DNA from 2 places in the Peribacillus sp. NPDC101481 genome. Region 1 is predicted to be linked to the other one. Evidence: riboswitches for the same ligand, from Rfam matches in the RefSeq annotation. Region 1 holds a riboswitch; the other holds the start of a gene.

Region 1 (3,763 bases):
AGCATGTTAGGGGAAAGAAGCTGATTCGCGACCCGTTCCCCCATATCCCTCTCAGGATAGATCACCCAGTCGGCACCAATCTTAGTAAGCACCTGACCGTGATTTTTATTAAGTGCTTTGGCAATGACCTTTTTGACCCCAAGCTCTTTTAAAAGCAAGGTAGTTAAAATGCTCGATTGCATGTCATTTCCGATGGCTACGATGACACAATCGAAATTACGGATTCCGATTGCTTTCAATGTCTCTTCTTCGGTCGTATCCGCCATGACTGCATGGGTAACGTTCAGTTCCGCATTCTCGACTCTTTCCTCGTTCACATCAATACCCAAAACCTCTTGGCCTGCCGTATATAATCTATGGGCCACACTGGTTCCAAATCTGCCTAAACCTATCACGGCGTATTGTCGTTTTCCCATCTTTTACGCTCCTTCATTCATTATTAACCAATCATGATTTTCCCTTTTGGACGTCGGAATGGATCTGGCTTGCGCCTCATGGCGATAGCAAAGGCAAAAGTCAAAGGACCAACACGTCCTGCAAACATCGTGAAAATGATGAGCATCCGGCCGACCGGTGATAATTCCGGGGTCAAACCCATTGAAAGTCCCACGGTGGCGAAAGCTGAAGTGGCTTCGAACAAAATCATCAAAAAGTCAGTTCCGCTTTCAGTGATGGTCAGCAGAATGGAGATGAGTGAAACCATGAATACGCCAATGAATGTAACGGATAATGCTTTAAAAATCGTTTCATTCACAATGCGGTGACGGAATAATACCACATCACCCTTTCCTTTAATCTGTGACCAAACGGTACCGACAAGCGTCGCCAATGTAGTCGTTTTAATCCCGCCGCCAGTCGATCCGGGTGATGCCCCGACGAACATCAGAAAAATGATGAGCAGTAATGTTGGTTGAGTTAAATCAGGGATATTCAGCGTATTGGAGCCTGCCGTCCTTGGTGATACCGATTGAAATAATGATGACAGCGTTTTACCCATGAAAGATAAAGGCTGCAATGTCTTGGCATTGCCGAACTCGAATAGAAAGATTAAAATTGCTCCGGCAATCGTAAGGGTTAAGCTAGTCGCTAGAACGATCTTCGTATGTACTGATAAACGATGGGTATTCCGATATTCATATAGTTCATTCATTACGATAAAACCTATTCCTCCAAACGTGATGAGGAAGGCGACGGTAAGGGTTACGAATGGATCCGATACATATGGGGTCAAACTCCTGAATTCCCCCATTAAATCGAAGCCGGCATTATTGAAATTCGAGATGGAATGAAAAACCCCGTAATAGACCGCTTTAACGATTGGCATGTCAAAAGAAAAGCGAATCGATAAGATAAGTGCACCCATGCCTTCAATGATGGCCGTGAAAATTAAAAGCCGTTTCACTAATCTGACTACACCCGCCATGGATAGATTATTTAACGACTCCTGCAGAACTAACCTGCCTTTTAAAGAAATCTTTTTGCCTAAAAGGAAAAAGATAAACGTCGCAAATGTCATGAACCCTAAGCCGCCTACCTGAATCAGTGTTAAGATGACCAACTCACCAAAAGTGGTGAAGGTCGATCCCGTATCCACAACGACCAGTCCTGTTACACATGTAGCGGAAGTCGAGGTGAATAAAGCATCCAGAAAAGAAAGACCATGGCCATTTTCTGTGGAAATCGGCAGGGTCAATAAATAGGCCCCGATAAGTATCAGGATGGCAAAGCCAAGTACAAGTATTTTTGGCGGATCCAATTTTGTCATTCTCAAATGATCATCCCTACTGTATGACTTTTAATCATCAATCTGCTTTTCGAATCTTTTTAAAGGCATAATAAAAAGACCTGCGAAAACATCGAATAGCTGTATTGCCACAAAAAGCGTGCAAAAAAAGCTCCCGAAATAGGCGGTCTTATGACCTCCTTCGCTTTAGCCGACGAAGTTAGCTGACGGGTAGGATGGCGAAAGAGCTGATCTCATCCCTTCTGCAAGGCAGAATTAACCCCAAATGATTGGGTCCTCCGTACTCAATTTCCATGAGTTTTGGCCGAAATGCATTAAATTGATAAACGTATTCTACTCCCATCATTTAGCAGTTGTAAACCCCTAAATCGTAAAAAAATATTTCTTTAACAAAACTGAAAATTTACGTTTTATTTACATTTAGAAAACGTATTGACAAATATTAGTTAGCACATTATGATAGGTTCGATTAATCCAATTATGATAACCGGCATCGATGTACTTTATTCAATAATTTCAAGCAGAACATGCGATGCCAATCAAAATTTTCTAACATATATTTTATGTTTCTTTTGTAAATGATAAAGAAAAAAGCATTGCATTTGTATTTAAAGATTCAAGACATTTTATTAAAAAGGCGGGCAATTATGGAGAAGACGTTCAATAGATATGTTATTAATGCTACAGGCAAGGGTGGCCAGACATATTTAACACAATGCCAGGATAAAGATGCACTAAGGAAATGGATAGCCGATCATGAGGATCAAATCATTATGGATGAGTTAAGGATAACGGATAAGAAAAAGAATCCGTTCTTAAAATTGTTTTCCCTAAGGTAAATCAACTGCATCCAACATTCATTAGCGGTATTCAATTATTTATTCCCTGTGTTCTATCCGGAATGCTGAGCGAAAAATCCATATCTTGTTTTGCTTTGAAACTCATTTATTATAATGAGTTTTTTTGCGTTGGTTATTTAGAGGCAAAAGCGAAGGAAAAAATGTAATCCGATTTAAAGGCATGTTGATGGAACCTGCCTTTAATGAATCGTTCATTGGATGAATGTGCGCAATTGGCTGATGAAGTTCAAGATTTGAAAATGGATTTTCGCCATTTCTTCCGCCGTTTGTTTTTCACAGTTCTCTAGCCACTCAGTAATCACCCCTAAAATCGCCGATGTCAGGAAGGCGTGCATATACATGCGGAATGCTTCATCTTTAGCTGCTGGATGCAGGCTGATCAAACGCTCCAACAGTACTTCACCGAAAACCCGTTTTATTTTTTTCGCAAAAGAAGGGTCGCCCTGATCACCTAGAATGGCCCTTAATGCGTGAGCATGTTCACTGATGAATTGAAAAATCTCTATGAAAGGCGGGTAAAGTTGCTGTTGATGAAGAGCCAAAAAAGCCTCTTTCGGCAAAATGGCAGTAATGCGTGTTTGAAGTTCATGTAACAATTCCTGCTGTAAGTGATCCATCAATTCATATTTATCTGTGTAATGCAAATAGAATGTGCCCCGATTAATGTTGGCACGCTCTGCAATTTTCTTCACTGATACATGTGAGAACCCCTCTGCTTCAACGAGTGCAATAAAATGATGTTGTATCTGCTTTTTCGTCTTTTGTACCATATCCTCATGAATCGATGCCATGGAATGTCTCCTTCACTAAACATTTTTCCAAATGTGTTGATTGTATTAGAACGAATGCTACCTTAGAATGATGATACACTCAACACCGTGTTAATTAAAGAGGGAGGATGTGTGTGCATGAAAAATGCGATTTCCATTGAAGGGATTGCTAAGGGTTTTCATCAGAAAAAGGTCATTCAGCCATTAAGCCTGAATATTGAAAAAAACGGAATTTTTGGCTTATTAGGTCCATCCGGATGCGGAAAGACCACCTTGATTAAAATGATTGTCGGATTGATTAAGCCTGATGCGGGTAAAGTCACGGTTCTGGATCATGAAGTGCCAAATGAAGCACTGTTAATGGATGTCGGCTATATGGCACAGTCCGA
Region 2 (3,763 bases), on a different contig from region 1:
CTCTTAAAGCGAACTTGGAAGCGGAGAAAACGGCATCTGAGGGAGAAATTGCAGGTATTGAGGAATACATAGGGAAGTTGAGGTCCTATCAAGGGACCATGACCAGTAATCCTGAAAAAGCAGCCATTGATGAATCTGTGGAAAAAAACTTGAAAATTGATATAACAACAAGTTCCTCAGATCTTATTAAAAGTAACATTGAGCAAGAAATGTACAAGCAGGAACTGGAAAAAAACAGCTTGAATGAAAAAGTGAAAATGCTTGAAGCTAAAATAACTTCAATTGAGGAGCAGTCCAGTGCGATCGTGTCAACGAGTGAGGCTGATGGTGTAGTTAAAAATATCAATAAAAACCTGAATAATCCCATTATATCCATCGTTTCAACAAATATGGCAATTGAAGGGGATTTCTCTGAAGAGGAAATGAAAAAGGCTGAAGTGGGCATGACTATAAAAGCAAGTTCCTCTGATTCAAAAAAGGCATTGAAAGGGACGATAGGTCGCATCCATTCCTATCCCGCTGAAGAGCCGTCATTAAAAAAGGATAACAGATTTCCATTTCAGGCACTAATCGAACCGGAAGGTGAAGAAACGGAAGCTTTGTTGGTGGGATCCAAAGTGAATCTTACTGTAATAACCAATGAGAAAGCCGGTGTACCCTCCATTCCTATAGAAGCCATAAAAAACCATAAACAGCCTTATATTTACAAATTGACTAAAAATGGCTATGTGGATAAACATTACATTACAAAAGGGCTTAAGGCTGAAGGGAAGCAAGAAATCATAAACGGACCGTCGGTAGGTGACGTCATTCTAATGGAGCCGGATGTGTCGAAGAACCATTCTTATTTCATTACCCCAATCCAATTTGGAAAAGTGAAGGCAGCAACTTATAAAAAATTCACCTCTAGGGAAAAAGTAAGATATCTGTTACTTGGCGTATTGGAAAAATAACCGCTTCTTTCATCAAGAGAGGTGATGTCAAATTAGTGATTAATTATATATCAATATAACTTATATTATTAAAAATCGGGAAGAGTAATTATAGATACAATAGTCTCTAATACAGAATATTCAGATATATTTAAAGATTTTTTCTAGAACTAATGCGAATAAATATTTACAGATTATCATTTTTAGTATAATATTTTATTATAAGTTAACTCGCTTAATCTTATTCCAAGAACGGGGGACCCATTTTTGTGGATTTTATCCGCTAGGGGTGAATTCAGAAATGAAAGGGCATTTGTGTTTCCAATTCCTAACCCGACAGCTAACCTCGTCAGCGTCTTTAAGGGAACATGTGTGAATATTCACGCCAATAAGAAATCGACACATGAAGTGTCTTTTTTTTCGGCGTAAAGACAGAGTTTTTCAAAAAAAGAAAAATTACTTTCTTTTATTAGTATCTTGTTTCCCTTACCGAGACAAAAATGTTTTTGCATCAAAGACTTTATGGAAGGTGAGGAAAGTAAATGAAGAAATTCAAATTAAGTTTAGCTAGCCAAATTTTCATTGGTTTAATTTTAGGGATTATCGTTGGTGCCATTTTTTATGGTAGTGAGACGGCCCAAAACTTTTTACAGCCATTCGGAGACATTTTCCTACGAATGATTAAAATGATTGTAGTACCAATCATTGTGTCAAGTCTTATCGTTGCAGTTGCAGGTGTAGGCGATTTAAAATCAGTAGGTAAACTTGGAGCTAAATCAATATCATACTTTGTTGTAGTAACTATGATAGCGATTGCTGTTGGTTTAATTTCAGCGAATATCATCCAGCCTGGTGTTGGTGTAAATATGGACAAGCTAGAACAAACTGATATTTCTACCTATGTTGATACAGCAGAAACTAAGCAGCATGAATCGTTCGTAGATACAATCGTTCACATTGTGCCATCCAATCCAGTTAAAGCCATGGTAGAAGGCGATATGCTAGCGATCATTTTCTTCTCCGTGTTGTTTGGACTTAGTATTGCGGCCATCGGTGAAAAGGGTAAACCAGTATTCCGTTTCTTCCAAGGTGTAGCTGAAGGAATGTTCTACCTAACTAACATGGTCATGAAATTCGCTCCTATCGGTGTATTTGCACTAATCGGTGTGACGATCTCCAAATTCGGTTTGGAATCTTTAATTCCGTTAGGAAAGTTAGCGCTTTCTGTTTACGGAACAATGATTTTCTTTGTAATAGTCATTCTTGGTCTTATTGCGAAATTTGTCGGATTCAATATCTTTACGTTGATTAAACTTCTAAAAGAAGAATTGATTCTTGCTTTCTCTACTGCAAGTTCAGAAGCGGTTCTTCCTAAGATCATGGAAAAAATGGAAAAAGCGGGATGTCCGAAACATATTGCTACATTTGTTATTCCGACTGGATATTCTTTTAACCTTGATGGTTCTACATTATACCAAGCGTTAGCAGCTATCTTCATCGCTCAAATGTACGGAATCGATTTAAGCATGTATGAGCAAATTACGCTAATGCTAGTGTTAATGATCACATCCAAAGGGATTGCGGGTGTACCAGGTGTATCTTTCGTAGTTCTTTTAGCGACATTGGGAACTGTCGGTATTCCTATTGAAGGTCTAGCATTCATTGCCGGTATTGACCGTATTCTTGATATGGGACGTACAGTAGTAAACGTTATCGGTAATTCACTTGCGGCAATCGTTATCTCTAAATGGGAAGGTCAATTCAACCCGCCTTCCAAAAAAGAATTAGAACAAGTTTCTTAATACAAAAAATCCAGAGTGAAATGTCACTCTGGATTTTTTTTGAATTAAAATGCGCTTCCTTACTTTTGGACGATCCAGAAGCGGCAATCGGAAGAGAAAGCGATGACATCATCATTTTCATGGAATAATTCACTTCGATAAAAGCTTTCGATAACTTTGAACCGTGCTTCTTCCAGGCATTCAAGTACTTCAAGTTTAGTTGGGATATGTAGGTAAGTATCTTCTTGAAGCGTCTTTCCGGATGTGAAAATATCCCCGAATTCATAAAGCCTCTCATCTTGTTTACCAACACACCAAATCATTTCCTCTTGCTCCCAGAAGTTCAGGTAATTTTCGTTTTTATCACGGTCATGTGTTGTGAAAATGAAGAGCCCTTCAGGTTTTAAAATACGGTTGATTTCTTTTAAAGCCAATGTGCGGTTTTTTCGCTGGGGAATTTGCATTAAACCATTAAAAGCGAAGATTGCTTTATCGAATGATGAGTCGTTGAAAGGGAGGTCGGTTGCATCGCCAAGGATAAAGGGTATGTCCAGGTTATATTCATGGGCTATTTTTTCGGCTTCATAAAGCATGGCAGGAGTCAGGTCGATTCCCGTTAGATTTTGAAATCCTTTTTTATATAGTGCGAAGGTGGTCCTTCCTGTACCGCAACCGATATCAAGGATTGCATCTTCCTGATTTAAATATTTTTCGAATGCATATTTCTCTGATTGCCACAGACCTATTTTTTTAGTTGCATCAGCATAGACGGAAACGGCTCCATGAAAAGAATTAATGATAAAACCTTTTTCAATTTTATCCATGATTTAATCCTCCAATCCTTCATTCTTACTATAATATGGATACTTTGAGCTAGTCGAGTGTGTCCCTTAACATTTGGGTTAATATGGAGTACATGTTTCGCATTATTCACATGGTGCTGATGATGATTAATATTGGGGGTTATATAACTTACGTGAAAACCCAAAAGTTTGGTAAAATAATATTATTGATTAAGAGCTCGGAGGGGGTCAGGTTATGAAGAATGAT

Evidence for each region. A riboswitch is a leader RNA that binds a small molecule or an ion and turns the genes downstream of it on or off. The one in region 1 is predicted to bind cyclic di-AMP.
Region 2: linked by a shared signal. The riboswitch ahead of ACIROD_RS25880 (cation:dicarboxylate symporter family transporter) and the one ahead of ACIROD_RS21815 (TrkH family potassium uptake protein) in region 1 are both predicted to bind cyclic di-AMP.

Annotation. Positions count from the first base shown of each region.
Region 1 covers NZ_JBIWNJ010000004.1:27,693-31,455, reverse strand. The annotation lists gene ACIROD_RS21820 (potassium channel family protein) at 1-416, opposite strand, end outside; gene ACIROD_RS21815 (TrkH family potassium uptake protein) at 440-1,765, opposite strand; cyclic di-AMP (ydaO/yuaA leader) riboswitch at 1,918-2,060, opposite strand; gene ACIROD_RS21810 (hypothetical protein) at 2,392-2,583, shown strand; gene ACIROD_RS21805 (TetR/AcrR family transcriptional regulator) at 2,796-3,395, opposite strand; gene ACIROD_RS21800 (ABC transporter ATP-binding protein) at 3,513-3,763, shown strand, end outside.
Region 2 covers NZ_JBIWNJ010000010.1:7,731-11,493, forward strand. The annotation lists gene ACIROD_RS25875 (efflux RND transporter periplasmic adaptor subunit) at 1-953, shown strand, start outside; cyclic di-AMP (ydaO/yuaA leader) riboswitch at 1,155-1,302, shown strand; gene ACIROD_RS25880 (cation:dicarboxylate symporter family transporter) at 1,475-2,734, shown strand; gene ACIROD_RS25885 (class I SAM-dependent methyltransferase) at 2,794-3,537, opposite strand; gene ACIROD_RS25890 (hypothetical protein) at 3,752-3,763, shown strand, end outside.